Regions from separate parts of the Rhodococcus sp. IEGM 1354 genome, predicted to be linked through region 3. Evidence: predicted binding sites of a transcription regulator. Region 3 holds the regulator's gene; each other region holds the start of a gene.
The links. The regulator LexA, encoded in region 3, represses DNA repair genes until DNA is damaged. The targets are predictions, from matches to a motif close to CGAACANNTGTTCG.

Region 1 (3,533 bases), on a different contig from region 3:
TAGTCGGCATAGGTGAAGGGCCCGGACCCGATGTTGGTTCCCAAGCACCGCGATTCCGCCGATCGGCCCGAGGTAGCGAGTGCCTGTATTCCGAGCTGTGGTGTCGAACTCGCCTGCAGGAACTGCGCATTCGGTGCTGCGAAGTCGATGCGCACCGTCGAGGGGTCGACCACCGTCGCGCTCTGATAGCCGGTCAGATAGCTCGCCGCCAACGGTGCCTTCGCTGCGCCGAGGCCGATGATCGCGTCGAAATTCGCCTTCACCGCCGCCGCGTCGAGCACCGTGCCGTCACTGAAGGTGACGCCGTCCTTCAGCGTGAATGTGAAGGATTTCGCGTCGGGACCGACCTCCCACCGCTCGGCCAGCCACGGTTCGATCTCACCGGTTTCGGGGTTCTGATCGGTGAGTGAATCGACGACCTGACGGGTGACGTAGATGGTCTGGTTGGTGCCGGACTGGGCGGGATCCGAGCAGGTCGGGGCCCCGGACAAGCCGTAACGCAGAGTCCCGCCCGGCTGAGCCGGACCGGCATCGGCGGCCGTGGTGGCGGCACCACCGGCGCACCCGGCGAGGAATGTGGCCGTAGTGGCGATCAGGCCGGCCACCAGGAATGCAGGACGAGTGGACACGTAGGTGTCTCCGATATCTGGTCGATCGCGCGCACAGTCCCGCGTCCGAGCTGGGTGTGCCCAGGCAGGAGTGCGCGCAGATGATGAGGTGAGGTGTGAAGTACGAGTTGCGGCGAAAGGTCAGCTGCGACAGGTCGAACCGTTGAGGCGGCACAGATCGACATGGAGACGGCGGCAACCGTTGACGAAGCCTGAGGCAACTCGGGTGTTCACGTGCATTCCTCCATCGGTCCCGGCGGTAGCACCCTCACCCGACGAGCGGGGGGTTGCTGCGACGTCATAGAGCCAGGTCTCTCGGTCGCTCTGGATGGTCCTACGGTTCCCGATACTACGAGAGCGTCGACTCGGTTGCCAACCGGGGTAGGAAAACCCGCCGACAACAGACGCGAGAAGCGCGGTCGGAACGATGCCTACCGTTCAGACGGCCAGCGCCAGTCCAGCGCTCCCACTCGCGCAAGATCTCGAATCATCATGCGAGGCAACCTTGTTCAACTCTGGCGCATTCACGCGGTGCACCCAGTAGTCGATCGCTTCGCCGGCATGAGCGAATCGGACGAGGACGTCCATGCAGAGCCAGGTCGCGACCGAGAAGTCCTGTTCCGCACCGTCGAGACCGATCAGTGTCAACTCTTCTCCCACAGCAAGCAACGCGCGATCGATATCGGAACCGCCGGGGCCGAGCCACGCCAGCGCTCGTCCGAGTAGCGCCCAGTCTCCGGCGGTCACAGGCTCATCGGCCGATTGTCTGCACAGTTCCGCAGCCGCAGCGAGAGCATCCGCCACCGGAGTCGTTACCGAACCGTGGAGCTCAGCGAGAATGCCGCGATCGGAGTCGACCAGATCGGCCATGTAGCGCCAGCGGGCAGCAAGCGCCGCGTCCTCTGGCCACAGGTCGGCGGTGCCGAACTGGAGTCGGGTGATCATGTCCTTGGCCGAACTGCACGAAAGCGCGGAGCCACACGAGTCGTTCATGTCGATCATCCCCACTGGGTCAACACACAACATTGGTCACCGGCTCGACAGTCGCATTCGGAGGTACCGTCGAGCAGTGGCTTTCGTCACCGATGCAAGCAACGCTGCTGTGGTCGTTACGTCCGCCTTGGGGGATATTGAACGCCGCCACCAGCATCTTTGCGACTCGTGGTTGCACAAATCCGACAACGTCACACTTTGGATCCATATGTAATTGGCCGCATAGTGCCGTGCGCCGACTCCAGCTGGGCCGCAGCGACAGCCAAATGATGTGGGAACGTGCGTTCGAATAGTTGTCGGTGGGTCGCGGTAGATTCTGTCCATGCTTTCGGGGGACGGCGGATCAGGGGTGGACGGCATCGAGACGGTGCCGCCTGCCCCTGCTGTGTCCGATCCCGAACTGTCAGCGCTGGTGGACCGTGTCGAGTCCGCGGTCGCCGAGTTGGCGGGGCAGGCGTCGGTGGCATGGTCGAATGCCGACCGCCGTGCGGTGATCCAACGCATGGAAACTCTGTCGCGGTCTGTGACCGCGTATTCGCACACCTGGCTCAACGAGCTGATCTCACAGCACGGCCTCGACGTCTATCCGGGGTCGGTGCCGTGCTCGGTGGCGTGGATGATCCGGATCACCCCACGAACAGCCGGGGCGCGAGTACGTCTGGCCGCCGAATTGGGTGACCGCACCGCACTGTCCGGCGAACCGCTACCGCCTTTGCTGCCGCACACCGCTGCAGCGATGCGGGCAGGACTGCTCGACGTCCAGCACGTGCAGATGATCCGCGAATTCTTCCGCCATCTGCCCTCGAGTGTCGATCCGCAGACCCGCGATCGCGCCGAACAGCAGTTGGTCGGCTTGGCGTCGACGAGGCGACCCGACGACTTCGCGCCGTTGGTGGCGCACCTCGGTTCGATCCTCGACCCCGACGGCGACTTCGACGAGGACGAAGACGAGGACAAGAACGCGAAGCCGAGGCCGCGGAAACGGCGGGATGCGTTCTTCTACCTCGGTGAGCAGGGGTCCGACGGAATGTCGGAAGGAAAGTTCTGCGTCGACTCGGAGCTACGGGCCTACCTCGAAGCCTTGTTCTCGAAAGCCGCGAAGCCGGGAGTGAACAATCCCGCCGACCCGACATCGATCGTCCACGAGGATGAGACCACCGGCGACGAGGACGGCGGCGGGGACGGCGGCGGGAGTGGCAGTGCAGCTACGCCAAAGCCCGGGCCGATGCCCGACGAGGCAGGATCCAGCGATGCTCGATCGGGTGACGAATACCTGTGGGATGGGACGAACGACAACGGTGCCAACTTCTACGGTGACGACGACCGCAGTGGCGAAGACCGCAGTGGCGAAGACCGCGGTGAGGGTGAGTACACCGACAGCAGCGACTGTGGTTGCGGCACAACGCCACACAGCACGCCCAACACCAACGACACCAACGACACCACCGGCTCCGGCAGCGCTGCTGAACCCGGCGGCCAAGCCGACGCCGACGCATCGGACACCGCTGCTCGCGACGCTGCCGCCGCACGAGATCGACGCACCCAGAACGAACGCCGCCACGACGCCCTGAAAATGGCACTCCGGCACACCCTCGCCTCCGGCACCCTCGGCACCCACCGCGGCCTACCCGTCACCGCCATCGTCACCATGAGCCTCAAAGACCTCGACGCCGCCTGCGGCTACGCCATGACCGCCACCGGATCACGCGTCTCCATCCGCGACGCCATCCGCATGGCCTCGCACGCCCACCACTACCTCACCATCTTCGACGACAACGGCAGAGCCCTCTACCTCGGCCGATCCAAACGCATCGCCTCCGCCGACCAACGCATCGTCCTCATCGCCCGCGACCGCGGCTGCAGCTTCCCCTCCTGCACCCGCCCCGCGACCTGGTGCCAAGCCCACCACCTCGACGACTGGGTCGAGGGCGG
Region 2 (3,533 bases), on a different contig from region 3:
TCGACGTCGAACATCGCCCGAACCCAGCCTCGGTCGCCGACGATCGGTGCGATGATCTCGCTGCCGAATATCGGATCGAACAGTGCACCTCTATCGGAAGCCATGGTCCTCTTTCGCCGCATCGTCGATCAGTTCGTCAGCGTGCATCACAGCGCGAAGAACGGGGTCTCGTCTCCGTCCGGATCGGTGTTCTGTAACACGATATCGAGGTGGTAGCCGCCGTCCACTGTGGTGGCGACGAGTCGGGCCCGCTTGTCGGCGGGCAAGGCGGACAGCACCGGATCGATCTCGTTGGCCTCGGCCTCGTCCGGGAAGTACATCCGCGTGACGACCCGCTCGAGCATTCCGCGGGCAAAGATTCCGACGTCGATGTGGGGTGCTTCGACGAGGTCGTTCTCGGCGGGCAACGGCCCCGGTTTGATGGTCGTGATCGTCATCGTTCCCCGTGGATCGGCAAATGCTCGACCGAAGCCGCGGAAACCTGCGACACGTGGTGCCACCGCACCCCGTGGATCGTCCTGATGGTCGAAGCGTCCGTCGGAGTCGGCCTGCCAGGTCTCGATCATCGCGTCGGACACCGGTTGACGAGCCCCGTCCACGAGGGTGAACGTCAGGGTGATCGCCTCGGCGGTGCCGGGAGGTACGACGTCCTGTCCATCCGGCCACAGCAGACCGATGTGGACGTAGGGCCCGACCGTCTGAGAAGGCGTCTGACCGAACGGTGCAGTGGTGAAATCGGCACCGGTCACCACCGGGTACCTGGGAGCGAACTCGGGGTCAGTCATCGTGGTCGTCCTCCTCGAACGGGGTGGCGTTGCGTCCGCGCAGAACGATGTCGAACCTGAACCCGAGAGCCCAGTTCGGTTGTGTTGCTTCGTAATCGAAGGTACTGATCATGCGAGCACGCGCGTCTTCGGGGGCTGCGTTGTAGATGGGATCCTGGAAGAACATGGGGTCGTCGGGGAAGTACATCTGCGTCACCAACCGCTGGGTGAATGCGTGACCGAACAGGGAGAAGTGGATATGGGCAGGCCGCCATGCGTTGTGGTGGTTGCCCCAGGGGTACGCGCCCGGTTTGATCGTGGTGAACCGGTATCGGCCGTCGGCATCGGTGAGTACTCGGCCCACGCCGTCGAAATGCGGGTCGAGAGGCGCTGGCCAGCGATCACCCGAGTGTCGGTAACGCCCGCCCGCGTTGGCCTGCCATACCTCGACGAGCGTGTTCGGGATCGCTTTGCCGTCGCTGTCGAGCACTCGTCCGTGCACGATGATGCGTTGACCCTGAGCTTCGCCACCTCGCGCGAGTGTCAGGTCGGCGTCGGAATCCGTGACTCGTCCCTCGCCCAGAACCGGGCCGGTGATTTCGGTCAATCGTTGGGGGAGGAGCGTCAACGGCTGCGCCGGATGCCGCAGAGCAGTGGTCCGGTACTCGGCGAAGTCGCGTGGTGCATGGACACCCGTCTGGTCCCGGTACTCGGGCGGGAGATGAAGCATCGACAGCTCCTGACGATCGTGGTGATCAAGCGCACTCGCCACCGTATACATGTGTTCGCATGGTGGCAACCTGTTCACATAACGCACATCATCGGGTACCGTCGCTGCCATGTTGGACAAAGTCGTGGCCAGTGCCACAGAAGCGGTAGCGGACATCCCCGACGGGTCGTCGATCGCCGTGGGCGGGTTCGGGTTGGTGGGAGTGCCGGAGATCCTGATCGCCGCGGTGCTCGAGCAGGGAGCGACCGACCTCGAAACCATCAGCAACAACTGCGGAACCGACGGCTTCGGTCTGGGAGTGCTGCTGGCGCAGCACCGCATTCGGCGCACGATCAGCTCGTACGTGGGGTCCAACAAGGAATTCGCACGGCAGTACCTCGGTGGCGAACTGGAGGTGGAGCTGACCCCGCAGGGCACCCTCGCCGAGCGGCTGCGAGCCGGTGGCGCCGGTATTCCGGCGTTCTTCACCCCCGCGGGCGTCGGGACGCAGGTGGCCGACGGCGGTTTGCCGCTGCGTTACGACGGCAGCGGCGGCATCGCCGTGGCGAGTCCGCCGAAGGAGACCCGGGAATTCGACGGGATCACCTATGTCATGGAGCGCGGCATCGTCGCGGACTACGCCTTGGTCCACGCCTGGAAGGGCGACCGGCACGGCAACCTGGTGTTCCATGCCAGCGCACGGAACTTCAACCCACCCGCCGCCGCGTCTGGTCGGATCACCGTGGCGCAGGTCGAGCACCTGGTCGAGCCGGGGGAGATCGGTCCGGACGAGGTGCACACCCCGGGCATCCATGTGCAGCGGGTCGTGCATGTCGGCCCGGTCGAGGTCGGCATCGAGCAGAGGACGGTACGAGCATGAGCGAGAAGATGTCCCGCGAACAGATGGCCGCTCGGGTGGCGCAAGAGCTCGGCGACGGGCAGTACGTCAACCTCGGAATCGGCATGCCGACCCTGGTGCCCAACTACATTCCGACCGACGTCTCGGTGATTCTGCATTCCGAGAATGGCGTGCTCGGCGTCGGCCCCTATCCCACCGAGGACGAACTCGATCCCGAGATCATCAACGCGGGCAAGGAAACCATCACGGTGCTTCCCGGCTCGTCCTACTTCGACTCGTCACAGTCGTTCGGAATGATCCGCGGCGGTCAGGTCGACGTCGCCGTGCTGGGTGCGATGCAGGTCAGCGCCACCGGCGACCTCGCGAACTGGATGATCCCCGGGCACATGGTCAAGGGGATGGGTGGTGCCATGGATCTGGTGCACGGTGCCCGTCGCGTGATCGTCATGATGGAGCACGTCTCCCGGAAGGGTGAACCCAAGATTCTGCAGTCCTGCACTCTGCCGCTGACCGGGAAGGGCTGCGTGCACAGGATCATCTCGGACATGGCGGTTCTCGACGTCACCGACGACGGACTGCGCCTCGTGGAGACCGCGCCGGGAATCTCGGTGGACGAGGTCAGGAACGCGACCGCAGCCGAACTACTCGTCGATGTCGCTGGGGAGTGGAGCCTGCGGAACGACTCAAGAGATACCGTCTGACACCAGTACGCGGTCGGCGCGGGAGTAGATGTTCATCGAACGGCCGCGGAGAAAACCGATCACCGTCAGTCCGGATTCGGTCGCGAGATCGACCGCGAGAGACGACGGCGCTGACACCGCAGCAAGTATCGGAATCCCGGCCATCACCGCCTTCTGTGCCAGCTCGAACGAGGCACGGCCACTGACCATCAATATCGTGCCGCGCAGCGGAACTCGATCCTGCTCGGTGGCCCAGCCGACGACCTTGTCCACCGCGTTGTGGCGCCCGACGTCCTCGCGGAGGACGAGCATGTCGCCGTCCGCAGTGAACAGCGCCGCAGCGTGCAAGCCGCCCGTGGTGTCGAAGACCTTCTGCGCTGCGCGCAGGGTGTCCGGTAACCCGGCGAGGGTATCGGACGTCACCACGACATCGTCGTCGGTAGGAGAATGCTTGGTACGCAACCGAATTGCGTCGAGCGATCCCTTGCCGCAGACCCCGCACGACGAGGTCGTGTAGAAAT
Region 3 (3,533 bases):
ACTCTCGATGTTTGCGGAGTTCGTGAATTTCCTTCTCGAAGTCCTCGGCCGAACTGAACGAGCGGTAGACCGACGCGAAACGAAGGTAGGCCACTTCGTCGAGATCGCGTAGCGGTCCGAGAATGGCCAGGCCCACTTCGTTGCTGGGAATCTCGGCCGAACCGGCCGCGCGAATATTGTCTTCGACTTGCTGAGCCAGCAGGTTCAGCGCGTCGTTGTCGACGTCTCTGCCCTGGCAGGCGCGACGAACTCCTTTGACGACCTTCTCCCGACTGAACGGCTCGGTCACACCACTGCGTTTCACGACGGCGAGCACGGCAGCCTCCACGGTGGTGAAGCGTCGACCGCACTCGGGGCAGGACCGGCGTCGCCGTATTGCCTGACCCTCGTCCATCTCACGCGAATCCACCACGCGTGAGTCGGGGTGCCTGCAGAACGGGCAATGCATGAGGGAGCCTCCGTCGTAGCCGATACTCCGACGACGAACGTGCGCGTCGGGGCAGTCTTCGAGGATACTCAGCCACGCTGGGCACCATGGTGCCGGTGGTCATCTGCTGGGTGCGTACTCGACGAGCGCTCCGTCGTGAACCATGACCGCGCCGGCGGGCTGAGTGGCCGCGTCGGGTGTGGTCGCGCTCAGATTCGCGATGCCGATCAGACCGCCGGCCACGACGACCACAGCCAACATCCACAGAACGAGAGAGCGTGGGCGCACGGTCTGGCTCGCGAAATGGGCCGAGGTGTCGTCGAAGTCTCGATCCGCCATCTCGCGATCGGTGACGTCGGTCCAGGACTCGTCCACCACAGGCAAGCACGGGCCGTTCTGCGTCCGACGCGCGTGGTTCTGCAGCACGGGCCGCGAGCGCCGACGACGCTCGACGACACCGGATCGCGAACGCAAACCGGCAGTGGTGGGACGATCGGTGGTGATGGTCATCGGAACCTCGTCTTCGCTCGTTGGATCGATTGTTCGATCAGGCGTTCGATGGACGCTTGTTCGAAGTTCTATCACGCGCCTCCGACAAAGTCTGTAGAAAACGCGACACGAGTCGAACAGATGTTTGATTCAACAGCTGATACACGCTAGATTCGTGTCAGAAACCACACGCCACACGAGTCGACAACATCAACTCCAGTCCGCGTGGATCGATACCGCGTAGACCGAATCCAGCCGCATCAGCAGGAGGCCGACAGCATGAAGGACGAGACCTCGACGAGGTCCATCACCGGTTCCAGTACGACGGGTTCCACGAAAGCTGGTTCCACGCGAGCCGGATCCTCGACGGTCGGCAAGGCCGCGGCCGGAAAGCCGGCCGCCGAGCCTACCCCGAAGGCCATGGAGGTGGGCACCGACATCAGCGCGGGGCTCACCGAGCGCCAGCGGAAGGTGTTGGAGGTCATCCGGGCATCGGTCACCGAGCGCGGATACCCACCCAGCATTCGAGAGATCGGCGATGCCGTGGGCCTGACGTCGACGTCGTCCGTCGCCCATCAGTTGCGCACCCTGGAGCGGAAGGGATTTCTGCGGCGCGACGCCAACCGCCCCCGCGCGGTCGACGTTCGCGGACTCGACGAGGTGCAGGCCGATCAAGCTGCCGCCGCGGTCGACGGCTCGTCCGAGGATCAGGACCGGTTGCCGACTCCCACGTTCGTTCCCGTTCTGGGGCGGATCGCCGCGGGTGGTCCGATTCTGGCCGAGGAAGCCGTCGAGGACGTGTTCCCACTCCCCCGCGAGTTGGTCGGTCAGGGATCGTTGTTCTTGCTCAAGGTCGTCGGCGAGTCCATGATCGACGCGGCGATCTGCGACGGCGACTGGGTCGTCGTGCGTCAACAGTCCGTGGCCGACAACGGCGACATCGTCGCGGCGATGATCGAGGGTGAGGCCACGGTCAAGACGTTCAAGCGTTCCAAGGGTGAGGTGTGGCTCATGCCGCACAACCCACTGTTCGAGCCGATCCCGGGCAACAATGCTGCCATTCTCGGCAAGGTCGTCACCGTGATGCGCAAGCTCTGAACTCTGTTCGGACACAACGAAGAAGGGCCGCAGCACAGATGCTGCGGCCCTTCTCGTCGGTCCTGAACGATCGGCAGAATCAGAGATTCAGTCCGCGACCGATGATCTCCTTCATGATCTCCGTGGTGCCGCCGTAGATGGTCTGTACCCGAGAATCCATGTACGCCTTGGCGATCGGGTACTCCTTCATGTAGCCGTACCCACCGTGCAGCTGAAGGCATCGGTCGATGAGCTTGACCTGGTTCTCGGTGGTCCACCACTTGGCCATGGCAGCTTCCTGCACGGTCAACTTGCCGTCGTTGAGCAGTTCGATGAATTTGTCGACCATGATGCGGGTGGCGGTGGTTTCGGTAGCGAGTTCCGCCAACACGAATCGCGTGTTCTGGAACTTTCCGATCGACTTACCGAATGCCTTGCGGTCACGGCAGTACTGAATGGTCATCTCCAGTGCCGATTCCATGGCTGCAGCGGCAACGACGGCAATCGAGAGCCGCTCCTGGGGCAAGTTCTGCATCAGGTAGATGAAGCCCATGCCTTCTTCGCCGAGCAGGTTGGCGGCGGGAACCCGAACGTCGGTGAAGCTGAGCTCAGCGGTGTCCTGGGCCTTCATGCCGATCTTGTCGAGGTTGCGGCCACGCTCGAAACCGGGCATGCCCCGTTCGACGACCAGCAATGAGAAGCCCTGGGCCCCCTTCTCGGGATCGGTGCACGCCACGACGATCACCAGATCGGCGTTGATGCCGTTGGTGATGAACGTCTTCGAGCCGTTGAGCACCCAGTCGTCGCCGTCCCGAACGGCCTTGGTCTTGATGCCCTGCAGGTCGCTGCCGGTGCCCGGCTCGGTCATGGCGATCGCGCTGATCAGCTCACCCGAGCAGAATCCGGGAAGCCAGCGCTGCTTCTGCTCGTCGTTGGCCAACTCGATGAAGTACGGCGCGACGACGTCGTTGTGCAGGGTGAAGCCGATGCCGCTGTAGCCGCCGCGGGTGGTCTCCTCGGTGACGATGGCGTTGTAGCGGAAGTCCTTGACTCCGCCGCCGCCGAATTCCTCGGGAGCAGCAGTTCCGAGGAAGCCCTGCTTCCCGGCCTCGACCCACACGTCGCGGTCGACGAGGTTCTGCTCTTCCCACTTCGCATGATTCGGCGCTACGTGCTGTTCGAGAAACTTCCGGTACGACTCCCGGAACAGCTCGTGCTCGGGCTCGAAAAGTGTGCGTTCCACGCGGGTCTCCTTGTTCGGTGCGCACCGTCGTCGACCGCGAGAAAGGGGTGTCACAGCGCGGTCGTCGGTGCGACTGACGTCACGGTTCAACAGTACGTTCGCGGTGCACCGGGGGTCGATGACCAAAACGTGCGCGATCCGTGACCGCCCCTGCTAGCGTCGTCGAGTCGTTCTCCCTCGGGCCAACGCCGAGACGATCGGGTATCCGACGAGTATGCCCAGCGATCCCCACGCGATACCACCGAGTTCGACCGATCCGACGGAGAGCGTCAGGTCGCCGATTCCGGCGACGAGTGC

Region 1: the regulator LexA is predicted to act here: its motif matches at 1,876-1,889, upstream of QM588_RS19255 (HNH endonuclease signature motif containing protein).
Region 2: the regulator LexA is predicted to act here: its motif matches at 1,539-1,552, upstream of QM588_RS05400 (CoA transferase subunit A).

The regions. Positions count from the first base shown of each region.
Region 1 is NZ_JASHKT010000009.1:69,853-73,385, reverse strand. It holds gene QM588_RS19265 (ABC transporter substrate-binding protein) at 1-605, opposite strand, end outside; SAM riboswitch class I at 850-943, opposite strand; gene QM588_RS19260 (hypothetical protein) at 1,047-1,601, opposite strand; gene QM588_RS19255 (HNH endonuclease signature motif containing protein) at 1,924-3,533, shown strand, end outside.
Region 2 is NZ_JASHKT010000002.1:195,150-198,682, forward strand. It holds gene pcaB (3-carboxy-cis,cis-muconate cycloisomerase) at 1-104, opposite strand, end outside; gene pcaG (protocatechuate 3,4-dioxygenase subunit alpha) at 147-785, opposite strand; gene pcaH (protocatechuate 3,4-dioxygenase subunit beta) at 778-1,494, opposite strand; gene QM588_RS05400 (CoA transferase subunit A) at 1,604-2,353, shown strand; gene QM588_RS05405 (CoA transferase subunit B) at 2,350-3,033, shown strand; gene fdhD (formate dehydrogenase accessory sulfurtransferase FdhD) at 3,016-3,533, opposite strand, start outside.
Region 3 is NZ_JASHKT010000005.1:15,390-18,922, forward strand. It holds gene nrdR (transcriptional regulator NrdR) at 1-448, opposite strand, end outside; gene QM588_RS12170 (hypothetical protein) at 548-937, opposite strand; gene lexA (transcriptional repressor LexA) at 1,337-2,014, shown strand; gene QM588_RS12180 (acyl-CoA dehydrogenase family protein) at 2,094-3,236, opposite strand; gene QM588_RS12185 (uracil-xanthine permease family protein) at 3,390-3,533, opposite strand, start outside.